4 linked regions of the Flammeovirga agarivorans genome follow. The protein of the gene in region 2 binds, or shares a complex with, the protein of the main gene of each other region. Links are inferred from orthologs where the notes say so. Each region holds a gene or a part of one and is shown on either strand. Other genes may lie near its edges.

Evidence for each region.
Region 1: the proteins of HGP29_RS15730 (region 2) and HGP29_RS25895 are in contact, whole or in part, in a cryo-EM structure (PDB 6KHJ), measured with the Thermosynechococcus vestitus proteins. The link is inferred for Flammeovirga agarivorans from one-to-one orthologs. Residues at the interface, in WP_011057128.1 of Thermosynechococcus vestitus: Pro17, His18, His19, Pro20, Ser21, Met22, Val25, Arg27, Met29, Thr31, Ile38, Asp39, Cys40, Glu41, Pro42, Val43, Ile44, Gly45, Tyr46, Leu47, His48, Arg49, Gly50, Met51, Lys53, Ile54, Asn57, Arg58, Pro65, Tyr66; in WP_011056552.1 of Thermosynechococcus vestitus: Leu46, Met47, Tyr48, Thr50, Ala51, Cys52, Phe54, Ile55, Glu56, Ala58, Ala59, Ile61, Gly62, Ser63, Arg64, Phe65, Asn76, Pro78, Thr89, Thr91, Lys93, Met94, Ala97, Leu101, Met123, Phe124, Ser126, Asp127, Ser128, Tyr129.
Region 3: the proteins of HGP29_RS15730 (region 2) and HGP29_RS00500 are in contact, whole or in part, in a cryo-EM structure (PDB 6ZJN), measured with the Thermus thermophilus proteins. The link is inferred for Flammeovirga agarivorans from one-to-one orthologs. Residues at the interface, in WP_223903221.1 of Thermus thermophilus: Met26, Thr27, Asn29, Gly31, Pro32, His34; in WP_096411116.1 of Thermus thermophilus: Glu45, Ser46, Asn48, Pro50, Ala51, Gly52, Glu53.
Region 4: the proteins of HGP29_RS15730 (region 2) and HGP29_RS23440 are in contact, whole or in part, in a cryo-EM structure (PDB 6ZJN), measured with the Thermus thermophilus proteins. The link is inferred for Flammeovirga agarivorans from one-to-one orthologs. Residues at the interface, in WP_223903221.1 of Thermus thermophilus: Pro35, Ser36, Asp139, Gly141, Ala142; in WP_096411122.1 of Thermus thermophilus: Ala224, Glu225, Gln226, Glu227, Ala295, Trp297, Phe298, Arg299.

What each region holds. Positions count from the first base shown.
Region 1 is NZ_JABAIL010000014.1:19,294-23,487, forward strand. The notes cover bases 1-2,805. They hold HGP29_RS25895 (NADH-quinone oxidoreductase subunit B), read left to right. Parts: upstream 1-1,041; coding sequence 1,042-1,569; downstream 1,570-2,805. Other genes in these bases: hemC (hydroxymethylbilane synthase), read left to right, coding at 88-1,017; HGP29_RS25900 (NADH-quinone oxidoreductase subunit C), read left to right, coding at 1,569-2,060; HGP29_RS25905 (CUB domain-containing protein), read right to left, coding at 2,145-2,805. In the rest of the region: more of HGP29_RS25905, read right to left, coding at 2,806-4,194. UniProt on the Escherichia coli protein: NDH-1 shuttles electrons from NADH, via FMN and iron-sulfur (Fe-S) centers, to quinones in the respiratory chain. The immediate electron acceptor for the enzyme in this species is ubiquinone.
Region 2 is NZ_JABAIL010000004.1:695,114-699,398, forward strand. Bases 360-3,255 are described here. They hold HGP29_RS15730 (NADH-quinone oxidoreductase subunit D), read left to right. Parts: upstream 360-1,145; coding sequence 1,146-2,366; downstream 2,367-3,255. Other genes in these bases: HGP29_RS15725 (DUF349 domain-containing protein), read right to left, coding at 360-877; HGP29_RS15735 (glycosyltransferase family 4 protein), read left to right, coding at 2,395-3,255. Outside these bases: more of HGP29_RS15725, read right to left, coding at 1-359; more of HGP29_RS15735, read left to right, coding at 3,256-3,657; HGP29_RS15740 (potassium channel family protein), read right to left, coding at 3,654-4,285.
Region 3 is NZ_JABAIL010000001.1:101,944-106,127, forward strand. The notes cover bases 629-3,423. They hold HGP29_RS00500 (NADH-quinone oxidoreductase subunit A), read left to right. Parts: upstream 629-1,689; coding sequence 1,690-2,157; downstream 2,158-3,423. Other genes in these bases: sdaAA (L-serine ammonia-lyase, iron-sulfur-dependent, subunit alpha), read right to left, coding at 694-1,596; HGP29_RS00505 (hypothetical protein), read left to right, coding at 2,165-3,423. Also shown: mazG (nucleoside triphosphate pyrophosphohydrolase), read left to right, coding at 1-327; HGP29_RS00490 (hypothetical protein), read left to right, coding at 462-626; more of HGP29_RS00505, read left to right, coding at 3,424-3,553; HGP29_RS00510 (SdiA-regulated domain-containing protein), read left to right, coding at 3,566-4,184. UniProt on the Escherichia coli protein: NDH-1 shuttles electrons from NADH, via FMN and iron-sulfur (Fe-S) centers, to quinones in the respiratory chain. The immediate electron acceptor for the enzyme in this species is believed to be ubiquinone.
Region 4 is NZ_JABAIL010000010.1:103,366-107,624, reverse strand. Bases 762-3,631 are described here. They hold HGP29_RS23440 (complex I subunit 1/NuoH family protein), read left to right. Parts: upstream 762-1,590; coding sequence 1,591-2,673; downstream 2,674-3,631. Other genes in these bases: HGP29_RS23430 (hypothetical protein), read left to right, coding at 3,442-3,631; HGP29_RS23435 (hypothetical protein), read right to left, coding at 2,670-3,263; HGP29_RS23445 (DUF5686 and carboxypeptidase-like regulatory domain-containing protein), read right to left, coding at 762-1,342. In the rest of the region: more of HGP29_RS23445, read right to left, coding at 1-761; more of HGP29_RS23430, read left to right, coding at 3,632-4,259. UniProt on the Escherichia coli protein: NDH-1 shuttles electrons from NADH, via FMN and iron-sulfur (Fe-S) centers, to quinones in the respiratory chain. The immediate electron acceptor for the enzyme in this species is believed to be ubiquinone.

The sequences.
Region 1 (4,194 bases), on a different replicon or contig from region 2:
TTTTTATTTTTAATATCTTATCGATCCCTAATTTGTTACCTCTACTCGCCTCAAAATTATTATCTTCGCACTTATATTAATAATAACATGATAGAGAGAGCAATAAAAATCGGTACTAGGAAAAGTAAGCTTGCTTTATGGCAAGCCGAATATGTTAAAGCACTTCTTGAACAAAATGGTTTAAAAGGTGAATTGGTGTTGATTGAAACTAAAGGAGATAAAATCTTAGATAGAGCATTATCGAAAATTGGTTCTAAAGGTGTTTTCACTGAAGAATTAGAAGACCAACTTCGTAATGGTGATATAGATATTGCAGTGCATAGTGCTAAAGATATGCAAGCTTCTTTAGGAGATGACTTTGAATTAATTGCTTTCACTGAAAGAGAAGCTTGTCATGATGTTTTCGTAAGTCATAAAAAAGGATTTACTGTAGATAAAGATAAAGAGTTTGTTATTGGTACTTCTTCAGTTAGAAGAGTTGCTATGCTTACAAAACATTTTCCTAATGCAAAGATTGTAGATGTTAGAGGTAATCTACAAACTCGTATTCAGAAAATGGAAGATGGATTATGTGATGTTCTTATGCTTGCATATGCTGGTGTTCATCGTATGGGTTATAACGATATGATTGTTCATGAACATCCATTAGATACGTTTACTCCTGCGACAGGACAAGGTTGTGTAGCCATCGAATCAGCTACGAATTTAGATCCTGAAGTAAGATCAGCTATTAGAAAAGCTATTAATAACGAAAAGACAGAAGTTTGCTTAAAAGCAGAAAGAGCTTTCTTAAAAGAACTTCAAGGCGGATGTAGTATCCCTGCTTTCTGTCTTGCTACATGGACTGCTGATAATGAACTAAAAATTACTGGAGGTTTAGCTCAAGCTAATACTGAAGAAATTAGATATACATATACCTGTTCTCCTGATGAAGTGGAATCAAAAGGAACACAGATAGCAAAAGACACACTAGCAAATGGAGGTGCTGAAATTTTAGCAGCACTGAAGAATTCATAAACTCAAACGAACAACTCAGTCTATATGAAAGGTTTATTGGACCAAAGATTTGGGCAAGGTGAAATTGTCATCTCTAAAGTAGATGATTTAATTAACTGGGCCCGATTATCATCATTCTGGCCACTAGGATTTGGCTTGGCATGTTGTGCAATTGAAATGATCACAACATGGTCATCAACCTACGATCTTGACCGCTTTGGTGTCATTCCAAGGGGTACACCTCGTCAATCTGATGCAATGATCATTTCTGGTACTGTAACTTTTAAGATGGCAGATAGAGTTCGACGTTTATATGAACAGATGGCAGAACCTAGGTATGTTATTTCTATGGGTAGTTGTGCCAATTGCGGTGGTCCTTACTGGGAACATGGATATAATGTAGTAAAAGGTGTGGATAGAATTATTCCTGTGGATGTCTATGTACCAGGATGTCCTCCAAGACCTGAAGCTCTTATTGGTGGTATCTTAAAATTAAGAGATGAAATCCGTAAGGAAACACTTATGGCACCTAAAGCTGTTGAACGATTAATGAACAAAGAAACTGTAAAATAATGACTACAGAAGAAATCGCTGCATTAATTCAGGAAAATATAAAAGACTGTGAGTTGGAGGTGAATACAAAGCTTCCGCAACATGAAATTGTTGTTCCTGCTGATAAAATTGAAGAAGTTTGTCAGTTTCTGAAAACAGATAAAACTACATTCTTCGATACTTTATCATGTTTAACAGGTCTTGATAATGGCCCTGCAAAAAAATCAATGGAAGTATTATACCACTTATATTCTATACCCAACGGTTATAGATTAACTCTAAAGGTGGTACTTGATAGAGAAGATCCAAAACTTCCATCTGTTACTTCTGTATGGAAAGCTGCCAATTGGCATGAAAGAGAAGCTTGGGACTTGGTAGGTATGAAATTTGAAAATCACCCTGATCTTCGTAGAATCCTATCTGCTGATGATTGGATTGGACATCCTTTACAAAAGGATTATAAAGAACAAGATACCTATCATGGCATTACAGTAAAATATGAAAAAGATTAATCTTTTTTAAATGATTAATCAAGCTATAAAAAAGAAGAGGTTAGAGTTATCAACTCTAACCTCATTTTGTTTTGTAAGATAGTTTTAACGTAAAATAAACCTTAGTGTCTTTTGGGTTGTTGCATCTCCAATTTGAATAATGTAGATACCACTATTCAGAGAAGGCAACAAGAGTTCTACGTTTTCTTGATTTGGTATAACAGCAAATTTCTTTATCAATTGGCCTGTTGAAGCATATACATTGGCAGAAACATGACCATTAAAAACATCCAATCCTTTTACAGACAATGTCTGATGTGAAGTTAGGATTGTTGGATAGATTAAAATATTTTTTGTCAAATCATCTTCTAAAGATGTAACCCCAGAATCACCTCCGTTATTATCATCTCCATCATCATCTGATTCTCCTTCCTCAAATTGAAGTTTAACATTATGGTTATAACTCAATCCTCCTTTATCTAAGAAAGTCATTTTTACCGTATAGTTTTCTAATTCATCAGCTGAGAAGTTTTTCTTAGCCATTAGCTTTCCATCTGATACTTCAAAGAAACCATCGTTATTCGTGAATTCTACAGTGTAACTATCTGTTTCATCAGGATCGATGACTAGGAAAGTACCAAAGGATGTCTCATTAGAAACTTCAAATGGAAAGATATCTTGATCTGATTCGTAAGTTATTTTTGTAATTCCCTCATTTACATCATTTATGTAAATTATAGTGCTTATCTCCTCAGTTTGTAAAAGGGTTGTATATTCAAATACAAGTTCCACTTCTGTTAGTTGCTCAAAATTTATTACTCTATTTAACCTGATTGAATCACCATCTAAATAGAAATAATTCGTTCCTTCTACTAAAGTTAAAGAGGCTTGTTTATTATACCCTACTACCCCAATAGCTGTATTTTTTTCGATATTTTCATCAATCTTATTGATACTAATTTCTACCGTTGGTGGAGTTAAATCAATGGTATAACTACGCGTCAATTCTGCTCCTCTAGCATCAGCAACAGTTAACTCTATATCAAAACTATTTTGTTCATAGAAGTTTAATTCATTAGCTACCTTTAGAAGATTACCATCAATATAAAAATTGCTATTATCAACACTAAAATTGTGAGAATCTAGTTCGTCTGCATCTTCAACTGATATTACTCCTACTAGCTCATCTTGAATTCCATCAATTATAGTATTTGAAAGGGATAATAAAGATGGAGCTGAGTTGGTATCACTAAAACTTTTCGATACTTCATAACTGTCTGAATATTTACCATTAGTGGCAATTACTTTATAGGTTCCATATTCAGTTCCGGTATATTGATTAGAAGTAGTGATCTCTAATTCCTCTTCATCTAAATACCATAAATACTGTGTACCCTCACCACCTAAATCTGTCGCTTCTAATGTAAAATTGGATGAATTAAAAGTGATATTAATATCAAAATCTATACTTTGACTTGTATGTGCGATATTAAATTCATCTTTTTCCATATAATCATAAACTTCATCCAAATGGCTAAAAGTTAATTGATTACTACTAACATCAAATTCCTCAAATGATAAATTCTCTGCAAAAGACAGATCTGATAATTCGTTATTTGAAGCATCAAAATAGCTTAATACAGATAGTTGATCAAGATCTATTAAAGAGGTTAATTGGTTATCCTTAATGATCAGTGTATCTAACTGTGATAAAGGAGATAAGCTCGGTAAGCTTGATAATAAATTACCTTGAATATATAATTTCTCTAGTGAACTTAAACCTTCAAAAGATTCGAAAGATTGTATTTTCGAATTAATCGCAACCAAGCTTTTTAAGGAAGTAAGCTTAGATTGTGTCTCTATTTTTTTTACCGGTGAATTAGATACATAAAGTTGCTCTAATTTTGGTAGGTTTAGCGTAGTAAGTTCCTCAATTTGTACATGACTGATATTTAAAACTCTCAAATATGAAAGCTTAGAGATAGAAGATGGAATTTCTCCATTTAAATTATTCTCATTTAAATTAATTTCTACAACATGTCCATTTTCCACAGTAACACCATACCAATTTTCAGCTAATTGATAAGATTTCCAGTTTGTATTTTCTACCCATTCTTCACCATTTAATGCATCATAGATATCATTAAGTGCATTG
Region 2 (4,285 bases):
GCTTACGTTTTTTATCATATATCTTATCAGAAATCTCTTTGAAAGAATTCCAGATAGTGTCTTTTTCTTCTTTTGGTACAGGACCAATATTTCTGAATTCCTCATGAAGGCTATTTAATGAAACTACAGCCTCACTAATATTTTCTACTTCAAGAAGTTTTTCAGCTCTTTCAATTAAAGCTTTTTTCGCTTTTAAGTTATGCTGTCTATCAAGTTCTTTTAATTCGAACTCGATACTCATTTGATCATAGAAACGATCAAGTAAAGCACCGTAAGTTTTGTAGATTTCATCAGCAAACTGTTGTGGTACAGCACCTGTTGCTTTCCATTCTTTTTGTAATTCCTTGATCTTGTTCATGACACCTTTATCATCAGTTGTCTCGATCAATTCTTTTACTTGGTTAATAATGCTACGCTTCTTCTTTAAGTTGTCCTCACGCATTTTTTGCATTTGCTCAAAATGTTGACGACGTGCATTTTTAACTGCGTAGAAAGCATCATTAAATGTTTTGACATCAGCATCTTGATATTCAAAACCTTCTACATCACCGTTCTTCTCTAAGAATTCAGCTTTAGCAGCAGCCTCTTCTTCTTGTCTAATCGGATCAAAGTATTCTTTAATCTTTTTAGAGATTCTTTCAGCTTTAACAACATCACTATTGTTAACAAGCTTACTGATTTCAGCAAGTAATTCTGATTTAGAATGATTACTAAAATCTTGATCTTCTTGAAGCTCCTCTTCTACTGATACTTCATCATCTCCAAAATCTGCAACATCATCCATATCTGCAACATCATCAAATTGTGCTACAGTGTTTTCAGTTACATTTTGTTCGTTTAACTCATTGTTTTGAGTTTCGTCCTGTGATGTACTCATCTTTTAAAACGATTTTAAGTGCGTCAATAATTACAACCGACCATTTCGAAAAAAATGAAATGGACCTTTGGTATAGGTTTGTTTCTACAGACCAATATACCGTCAAAATACGGAAGCAAAAATACTCTTAATTTCTTATCTATTCTAACCAAAACACAATTTTACTCCGTTTTTGCATTAATTTTTTTAATCTTTGTAACATGAGTGTCACTTTATTGATTTATTGACAACAATAGGTCAACTTTGCAGTAAAGACAAACAGCTTTCAATGGAAAAAAGACAAGTTCAATATCAGTTTGATGAGCAACATTTAAAAAACTCATCTAAAAATTTTTACGATCCGTCTAAACTTAGAACGGAAGAAATGGTACTTAATTTGGGTCCTCATCACCCTGCTACACATGGTGTACTTAGAGTGGAGGTGCTCACTGATGGTGAATATGTCGTTGATGTCACTCCTCATTTGGGGTATCTGCACCGCTGTTTCGAGAAACATGCAGAAAACCTAAACTTTCAACAAATTATCCCTTACGTAGACCGTATGGATTACGTAGCCTCTATGAATTCAGAGCATGCTTTTGCAATGGGTGTTGAAAAAATGATGGGAATTGATCACAAAATTCCAAAAAGAGTAGAATACATTAGAGTTCTTGTTGCTGAACTTAATCGTATCGCTTCGCATTTTATAGCTGTAGGTACTTATGTTCTTGATATTGGTGCCACTACTCCATTTTTATGGGTAATGAGAGACAGAGAACACATTTTAAGAATGTTAGAATGGGCTTCTGGTGCTCGAATGCTCTATAATTATATTTGGGTGGGAGGATTATACTATGATGTTCCTGTTGGTTTTGAAGAAAGATGTCTTGAGTTTGTCAATTATCTAAAGCCTAAACTACAAGAGTTTAGAGAAATGATTATCGACAATAAAATCTTTGTTGAAAGAACTGCTAATGTTGGTGTTCTACCGTTAAGTACAGCGATTGATTATGCTTGTTCCGGACCAGTACTTAGAGGTTCAGGAGTAGCACATGATTTAAGAAGAGTTGATGCTTATTCAGTCTATCCAGAACTAGATTTTGATATTCCTGTAGGTAAAGGTCTGATGGGTAGCGTGGGCGATTGCTGGGACAGAACTTATGTAAGAGTTGAAGAGTGTTGGGAGTCCTTAAAAATAATTGAGCAGTCTGCCAATATTTTACTTAAAGAACATAAAAGAGATAGAACATTTGATCCTCAAGCATTAGTTCCAAAGAAAATTAGACCTAAAGCAATGGATTTTTATGCTAGAGCTGAAGGTCCAAAAGGAGAATTAGGCTTCTTCATGAGAACAAATGGAAAATCTGATATTCCAGAAAGATTAAAAGCTAGATCTTGTTGTTTCTGTAACTTATCCGTATTACCTGAAATTTCAAAAGGGGTATTGCTTTCTGATCTGATTGCAATTATGGGATCTATTGATATCATTATGGGTGAAGTTGACCGTTAATATTTTGTAGGGAAGGAAAAGGTAATCAATGACTTTGTATTCAGATACTATTTTAAAGAGTACAGATAAAGCGAAGAATGATCAAAAACTAAATATTTGCATCATCACTCACTGCTACCCTCCTGATTTTGGTGCAGCACCTCATCAATATGAACATATGGCCAAGTCTTTTCAAAAAGAAGGTCACTATGTTTCTGTAATCACTTCTCATCCCTACTATCCTAGTGGAAAATTAAAAAAAGAAGATCGATACAAATTCATTTCAGAAACGAATGAAAATGGAATTACTGTAAGAAGACATTGGTTATTGCCATCTCAGAAAAACAACTCTTTATTGAGATTGATCAGTATGATGACAATGCTAATGAGTATGCTCTTCTCTTTGCCTTATTTGAAGAGGAACAAAATAGATCTAATCATCTGTCAAACACCACCAATATCATTACCTTTTTTAGCTATTCTTGCAAAAAAAAGATACAATATACCTATTATCTTAAATGTCTCTGATTTGTGGCCTCAAGCCATGGTCGATATTAATCATTTAAAAAAGTCTTCATTCACTTATAAACTACTTCATAAGGTAGAAAAGTATTTCTACAAAAAAGCGGATCATATTGTAACACAGTCTATTGAATCCCAGGAATATATTCAACAACTAGGCTTTCAAAAACCTCAAATTTATCGTATTGGAGCTGATATCGACACCTTTAAACCATCAGATAAAGATCTAAATGAAAAAAGGTATAAAATGGTATATATGGGTGTTCTTGGGGTAGCACATGGACTGTCTCAACTCATCAATCAAATTCCTTTTGATAGATTAGGAATTGATTTCCATATTTATGGTAATGGTATTGACCTTCCAAAAATCAAACATATTATTAAAGAAAAAGGGCTTAATTCAATCCAAGTTTTTGAGCCAATTCTTTATCAAAAAGTACCTCAAGTCTTACAGGAATATGATTTTGCATTTATCTCTCAAATTAATTATGTGAGAGGCACTCTTCCTGCAAAATTATTTGAGAGTTTGAGTATGGGTTTACCTATCATTTTTCATGGTGATGGCGAAGGTGCTAAAATTGTTAAAGAAAATGACTGTGGTTGGGTATCAAATCCTAATGCTCCAGAAGAATTAGTCATTAACTTAAAAGAAATCACACAAAGTAACAGGAATGTTCTGATAAAAAAAGGTCAAAACGCCCGTACATTATGTACCCAACATTTTGACCGTGATCAACAGTTTACCAATTTAATGAAAACTGTCTATCAGAATTTCACTACCAAGTCTTAAGAAACCATATCAGCGATATTTTTCACTCTTTCTTTACCTCCTGCAATTACTAAAGTATGATTCTCAGTTAATGTGATATCTCTGAAGTCTTGAATATATACCTTCTCTTCCCCTTCCTTATTACAGTTAGAAGAATTCTCTTTTAAGCAGATTACAGATACATGCATCGTATCCCTAAAACGTAATTTCCTAACGCTACTACCTAGGAACTTTTTAGGTATAGATACCTCAATAATATATACCCCAGGAGCTACTTCATCCATAGCAATAACATGACGGTTCATTAATTCTAAAGCAAAGCGTTTTCCTTCTTGCTTTTCTGGGAAAATCACTCGAGTTATTCCCATTTTCGTCAGTACTTTCGCATGCATATCCCGAGTAGCCCTTGCATATATTTCCTGAACATTGATTTCTTTCAGTGCTTCGATTGTCAGTAATTTAGTCTCAAAGTTTTTACCATGAGATAAAATTACTATGTCAGTCTGCTTAATATGCTTTTTAAGGGCCATTGGATTTGTAGTATCTGTTTCATACAAATACTCAAACCCCATTTCTCTTAGGCGCTTTAAAGTGATTAAGCTATCCTTCAGTTTCGATGTAGAATCAAAATCATTATGAAGGATGATTA
Region 3 (4,184 bases), on a different replicon or contig from region 2:
GTCGGGTTTGAATGGGAAAATAAAGAAGATGTTTGGAAAAAGGTGACAGAAGAAATTGATGAACTTCATCACGAAGTGGAAGTACATGATCAAGGGACTGATAATCTAGAAAAGATAGAAGACGAATTTGGAGATGTGATGTTTTCGATGATCAATTACGCGAGATTCCTAAATATCAATCCATCAGATGCTTTAGAGAAGACAAATAAGAAGTTTATTACTCGATTTAACTATATAGAAGAAAAAATGAATCAACAAGGAATCAGTTTTGAAGAGGCTACTCTGGAGCAAATGGATAAACTTTGGGAAGAAAGTAAAAAAAAATAAAAAAAAGCATTCATTTTTTGTCTTAAAATTGATTCCGGTTGTCATATAACCAAACGGATGTCATTTGATACATGAAATGTATCAAATAATAACGGAGGTTAGATTCAATCAATTGTTCGTAAAAAATTCAAGTTATGGTAACTATCAGTTTTAAGAAGAAAAATAACGCATCTCATGCTGTAAAGAAAAACTACGCTGATCAATTCGAAGTTGCTTTAAAAAACTTAGAACTTTTCACTGTAGAAGAAAGAGAAAGAAACAAGCTAGAATTGAGTAAAAAATTTCAAGGATATATTTAGTCTATAAGTATATATATTGAAGGCTGATTTGCATAATGTTTATATGTAAATCAGCCTTTTTTTATGCCTATTCTTCAGAAGAATCTATGATATCAATATCAGAAATCAACACTTTCTTAGAAATACTCTTACCAGTAGGAGTTGCAGCTAAGCCTCCTAATGCAGTTTCTTTATATCGATCTTCCATACTTTGGCCTACTTCTCCCATGGCATCAACGCATTCGTCTACAGGAATAACACCGCTAACATTAGCGATTGCAATCTGAGCGGATGAATTGGCAATAGCAGCAGCGCTCGCATTTCTTACAACACATGGCACTTCTACCAAGCCAGCAACTGGGTCGCAAACTAAACCTAGCATACATTGCGTAGTGATGGCAACAGCATTAAATATCATATCAATATCACCACCTAAACAATAGGTAATAGCACCCGAAGCCATAGCGGCAGCAGTACCTGTTTCTGCTTGACATCCTCCAACAGCTCCTGCAATTCCAGATTTTTTCTCCATTATTAATGCAATACCTGCTGATATTAATAAGGCTTCATGAATCTTTTCATCATCAATTTGATGTATTTCCTGAAGAGTAACCAAGACACCTGGTAGAATACCAGATGCACCAGCAGTTGGGGCAGCAACCACTCTACCCATACAAGAGTTTACCTCTTTTGCGGCAAGGGCTCTTGCTACTAAAAGTTTAAATTCTTCCGATAGAACATTAATCGGAGATTTATATACCTTTTTACCTCCATTTTCAATCATTCCTGATCGTGAAGTCATATCTTCTGAAAGTCCTGTTTTTACAGCATCTTTCATTACAGCAAATGCTTGTGTTAAAGCAGTTTTGATCTCTTCGCTTGTACGTTCCTTTTCTCGGATTTCATATTCCAAAACAGGTTTGTAAAGAGGTGCATTTTTCTTTTCGCAGTAGTCTTTCCACTCCGAAAAAGTTTCAAAAAGTACGGTCATGTTATGATAGTGTCTATATGGTTAGTATTTTTATCGAAATTTACACAAAAGAAACACTTAGAGTTGATTTTTTCTATATTTATGGGTAATCAAATGCTAACAGACTTCGGGAATATACTGTTATTCGTAATTGTGGCAGTAATTTTCTCATTAGGAGGCTTATTTACAGCTTTCTTATTACGACCTAGTCGACCAAATCATGAAAAGTTGACTACATATGAAAGTGGTGAAGACCCTTTAGGTTCTGCATGGGGAAGCTTTAATATCCGATTTTATATTGTAGCTTTGGTATTCTTACTATTTGAGGTTGAGATACTTTTCTTATTTCCATGGGCAACTGTTTTTGGCGATGCTGGAAAAATTGCAGAAACAGGAGGAAAATGGGGATGGTTTGCTTTAGTAGAGATTTTTTTATTTGTAGGAATATTGATTTTAGGTTTAGCTTATGTATGGCGTAAAGGCTATTTAGATTGGGTAAAACCTTCTTCAGTCAAACCAATTCAGGAAAAGAAAGACTTTGATAAATCACCTTACGAAGCTTTTAATAAAAAATACCAATAATCTAATTTTGAAAAAAGAATACATATATACCGTAATTATAGCAGCTATTTTTTCGTTCTGTTACTCTTGTACTCCAGAAGATGAGGTAATATCAACGGATCCAGGGTTTAACTTGGAGTTTTCTGTGGATACAGTATATTTTGATACTCTTTTTACTTCAAAAGAAGATGAAAATATTGATATGACGAGTATCACAAAGCGTTTTATGGTCTACAATAGAACCAATAACGCCGTGAATATCTCAGAAATATCTTTAAGTGATCCTAATAGTATTTATGGGTTGTTGATCAACGGTTTTGCTACTGAAAAAGTGGAAAATACTTTTTTAAGAGGTGGGGATAGTATGCTTATCCTTGCTGAAGCGAATATACCCTATCAGGATCAATCAGAAATATTAGAATACAACGCTGAAGTTAATTTCTTTACCAATGGTAACAGACAGAATGTTACGCTAAATGCATTTTCAGAAGACCCTTTTTATATATCTGGAGGCCCAATTGTGTTTGGTGATGTTGTATGGACAAAAGGAAGACCCTATGTTATTATAGATTCACTGTATATCGAACAAACATCATCTTTAACAGCAGAGGCAGGTACTAGAATTATTTTTGATAACGATGCTAAGTTATTAGTAAGTGGTTCATTGCAATTGCTAGGGACTACTGAAGACTCTGTTAGACTAGAAAGTATTCGTTTAGATAATCAGTATGAAAATGCACCTGGACAATGGGGGGGCATTATCTATGATTCTTTAAGTCATGATAATAAGATCTTTGGAACATTTTTGAGAAATGCCACGTTTGGATTATATATATATCATCCAGATAATGATACTGACGTAGATCTTCATATCGAAAATTCGACAATACAGAATATATCTCAAGTAGGTGTGTCTGTGATTAATGCAGATGTAAAAGTCGTTAACACTATTATAAGTCATACCATTAGCTATGCCTATGCACATGCATCTGGAGGTAATTGTGAGTTTCTTTACAATACTGTAGTAAATTCAAATACTGGTTTTTTCAGAGAAAGACCATCAGTAGCATTTGAAAGTGAAAAAGAAGATATTCAACTTACATTTATAAATAACATCATTTGGGGGTCATTATCTAATGAATTTTTGATCTCTGAGGGTGTAGTAGAAAAAAGTATTACAAATAATATTTTAAAAACAGAAAGCCAAGAAATCTCAACAGAAGATAATTTATTAAATCAAGATCCTTACTTCAGGTATCCTTATTCATATAACTTTCAACTGGCCGACGACAGTCCAGCAAGAGGGTTTGGGGTAGCTATTGAAGGAATAACAACGGATCAAATCGGAAATAATAGAACAACTCCTCCAGATGTCGGAGCATTGCAATGGCAAGAGGAAGTTGAAGAAATGCTTTAAATACAATAACTTTTGAAAAATTATTTAACCTTTTTATTAACTCTTAGTTTTTGTAGTGTATTCGCTCAAAAAAATAGCCAATTAGAATTTATTTCTATTCAACAATTAAATGATTACAAAGCTAGGTTTGACCTTAGTGGTATTAATATATACAACGATGAGGTTTTGATAGTAGCAGATAAGAGCGATAATAAATTTGTATATGTCTATACAGACCATGGAAATACATTTACTATTGATAATTCTAAATATATAATCGATTTCAACGAAAAAGTAGATTTTGAAGGAATCGCTGTCTATGGTGATGATGCCTATATTATCAATGAAAGTAATAATGAAGTTTACCGTTACAACTTAAAAACACAAGACTTTAATCAATTACCAATTAATTGGGAAGCCTTAAGTGTGAAAAAGGAGAAGTGGTTGAATAATGCAGGTTTAGAAGGTGTAGCTATTGACCCTGATAAAGGCCTTTTATATTTAGCAAAAGAACGTCAACCGAGTTTTGTGATAGTAGTTGATTTACAAAACAATTTGATCGTTAAAGAAATGCATCTTAAAAAAATGTGCAGTAATGATATAGCAGACCTATTTTTCTATAAAGGTAATTTATATGCCTTGGAAAGAAATG
Region 4 (4,259 bases), on a different replicon or contig from region 2:
TTACTCGAGGTGTAGCTTCCGCTGAGTCGATCATTGCGTAGACTTGACTTTCTTCATTAGAAAGCTGGTTGGGTCGGTGCTGTTGCCAGTAAGCCTCATCTTTAGTCTCAATAAGTGCATCAGGGTCTAAGGACGTAGGTTGTTCGTAAAATATTCTAGATTTGGGCTGATTAACGATAAAATCTTGATTATTGATTTTGATTTTTAGTTTTACTTTTGCCCAACGGTCAGCTATTTTACCAATTGAAATGATAAAGTTTTGTTGTTGTGGTAGCCAGGCTAATTTACTGTCATCATAAGCAACAGGTAAATACTCTTGATCAATATGTACACTATCAATAAAGTTGATATTCGCTCCTTTCCCAAGAATAGCATCCATTTTCACTAAAGCGTAGTTATGTGTTGAATCTGCAATAAATATGGCTCCTTTAAATGCTAAATCTTCTTCTCTTCTTGGTTCAAATTCTATCTTATGACATTGTACTCCTTGTACTTCTACTTTTTTAGGTTGAAGCGTGTAATCATAATAATTTCTCCATTCTGAAGTGATAGGAGAAATGAATTGCTTATTCAAAAAGGAGAAGGAATTTTGATATAAATTAAAATCGACGAACGACGATCCAACAATTTGTGATACCATTTCATCATCATCCGGGCCTAAACTTTGAATCCTCGATTTTTTGATGACTTCAGTTTTTGCATCTGGATTCCTTATATAATAAACATCAGAAAGGGTTTCAGAGGAGAAAATAGGGATAATGGGTTTTCCGTTTTTATCTTTGATCGGTTCAAATGTTTTATATGAATCTAGAATGTCTTTAACAACTTTCTTCTTTTTGAAATTTTCATTGACATTGCCTACCCAAATATCAGTCTTTGTATAACTACCATATTGATAAGCCTTTAAGTCTCTTACATCATTTCTATTTTTATACTTTTGTACATTTCTTAAGATTGCCCAAGCAGGGTTTTCCCATTTTCTTGACTTAATAACTACTTCTTCTAATTCAGTTGCAGACTCTTTGAGTTTTATTATGATTTTTTTCTCTTTTCCTCCTTTGGCAATTTTCTTTTTACATAATTCATATCCAGTAAATTTTGCAACTATAGTATTGTTTGCTGAAACATCTTTTACTTTAATTGTGAATAGACCATTGATATCGGTGAGAGAACCATTCGTAGTTCCTTCAATAAACACACTGGCATAAGGAATAGGATCGTTTGTTTTTGCATCGATCACTTGCCCTTTAATGAAAAACTCTTGAGCAAAAGTGACTTGAAATGAAAACAACCAACCAAGAAGAATAGTGAGTAAAAAGTGGCTTTGTAAGTTGAATCTCATGAAAAAAATCAGTAAAATCAATTACTGAGGTTTGATAATTTGATAAATAGAATCTTGAAATAGAATGATGTACCTTCAAATTGTTGAGGTATATATGCAAAATATCAAAAAGTATGTTTGAACAAAAGAATATGTCTTTACTTTTTTAAATCTTCATTAAAACCCTCTATTTATTATCACTTTTCTCTTTCTTTTAGGGATAATGTTGAGGATTGATTAAATTGCCGCTTCATTTTTGAAAAGAAACTATGCTAGCACTTATTTTTTATCTTCCTTTCATTTTAGTATTTGCTCTTGTTGGAGTTTATGCAGAACGTAAAGTATCTGCATGGATGCAAGATAGAATGGGGCCTGTAAATGTTGGACCAAAAGGTCTATTACAAACATTGGCAGATATCCTTAAGCTAATGATGAAAGAGGATGTAATTCCGAAAGTTGCAGATAAGCCAATATTTAAAGTTGCACCCATCTTAATTTTTATGCCTGTATTCTCAGCATTTGCTGTAATGCCTTTTACCAATGGTATTTATGGGTCAGATTCTAACGTAGGTGTATTTTACATTCTTGCAATTTTATCTCTAGAAGTTTTAGGAATTATAGCTGCAGGTTGGTCTTCAAATAACAAATACTCATTGTACGGAGCAATGCGTTCTGCCGCCCAGATGGTTTCTTATGAAGTCCCGTTAGGCTTAGCTGTATTGTGTGTAGTAATGACTGCACAGACTTTAAATACAGAAGTAATTTCTCTTCAACAGGGAATTCTATCTCCAGATACTAATTATCTTTTTGGAATAAAAGCCTTGGGTATTGATGTGACTGGGCTTGGAGGCTTTTTGAATTGGAATATTTTCAGGAGCCCGTTCTTATTGGTAGCCTTCGTGATATTCTATATTTCATCTCTAGCGGAAGCGAATAGAGCACCTTTTGATTTACCAGAGGCTGAATCAGAAATTATTGCAGGTTATCATACCGAATACTCAGGAATGCGTTTTGCCTTTATGATGTTGGCAGAATATGGTGTAATGTTACTGGGCTGTGTGTTCGCAACGGTATTGTTTTTAGGTTCTTGGAACACACCATTTATTAATATAGGCCCCGTGAAATTAGCAGATTGGACTACTGGTGTAGCGGGAGAAATGTCAGGTTATCTTTGGGGGTTTGTATGGTTAATGAGTAAAACCATCTTTCTTGTTTTTGTACAAATGTGGATTCGTTGGTCATACCCAAGGTTAAGAGTGGATCAGCTGATGTCCCTATGTTGGAAATACCTTACTCCGGCAGGGTTAATACTTGTATTTATTACCGGAGTATGGCGTTTATTGATGATCTAAATTTCAAATAAGGTTTTTAGAGCCATCCATAAGTCTCTCTTTTTCTCTACATCCAAAAGGAGCTTGGTTAAACTGTCGGCTGCAACCGCAGGTTTTCCATCAATCTCTGTAGGGACATATTTAGGTACAGACTCACTGGATAGTGGACTCTCGTTCTTATTGATAAAATATAAATAATATTGAGGAGACAACTTTTCTATTAATTTAGGAAGGTTGTCTTTTTGTTCTAAAACATTGATAACAGCTACTTCTTGTAGTGTTAATTGCAGTGCACCAATTATTTTTAACAGAAGTTGAAATTCTTTGCTTCTAAATATATCCACACCGCTATGCTCAATGAAAATAGTGATATATCGCTTATTTTCACCATAATAATCAGTAGGTAATTGTTTCTTAATTGCCTTTTTGATAGGTGTAGCAACAACAGGAGTAGGTGATGTTTTCTTCTCCTTTATCTCTTGTTCATCTCCTGTAGTGTTTAGTTGATCTAACTCTTCTTCAGGAATTTCTATATCCTCTAATTCTTCAGGGAAGAGGTATAGTGTATCGAACATCTGTGATAAAAATCCTAATTCATTTTCTTTATCCATAACCTCAAAGGTAAAGAATTTTCTAATTTATTAGGTTGAAATATTCTGTAAGAATTAATCCCGCCTTCCTAATATTTATATAATATTACCTAAAATCTTTCCTATTTTTTTTGATATATAATATTTACAATTATTTTTGGTCTGAAATTTTTTAGAAACCTAATCGAAAAATTAGATTATGACTTTTAGTGCTCAATTAAAGCAGGTTGGAAAGATCGCGTTGGCATGTGGTTTAGCTACTACAATGGTGGCATGTGGCGGTGCTTCTGATTCGTCAAAAAAAGAAGAAGCAAAAAAGGAAATCGCAGCACAAAAAGCGGCTTCTGCAGATTTTAATATCATCTTAAATAATGCTCCAGACCCAACTTCTATTCCAGTATTATTAGAAAGAAGTGGTGCTGAATTCGATGCATCTTTACTGAACTCAAAAGATAAAGTAAAATCATATACATTATCAGAAGCAGCATCAGCTTTAAACTTTGGTGTTTATATTTCTGATATCGCATACCTTTCAGCTTCTAATAAATCACAAGAAGCGATTGATTACTTCACAACTGCTAAGCAGTTATCAGATAAGTTAGGTGTTTCACAAGCAATGGGTAAAGATGTAAGTGAAAAACTTGAAGCAGCTTTATCTGATAAAGATGCAATGTTGAAAGTAATTTCTGACTCTGAAGGTAAAGTAAAAGCATTCTTAAATACAAACTCTCAATACGATGTTGCAGCGTTGATCATTACAGGTTCAACTCTTGAAGCATTACACGTATCTTGTGGTTTAGTGAAAAATGCTCCAAAAGATCTTCCTGCTGAAGCTAGAAATGCTGTATTAGTAGACTTAATGACTGCTATTGCTAAGCAAGAAGCATCTGTAGACGCTATCGTTTCTATTCTTACTCCATTAAAAGACGGAAATGAAAATGCTAAGATCTATTTTGATGAATTCAAAAAATTACAAGATCAATACAAAGCATTAAACTTTGCTGAGAAGTTATCATC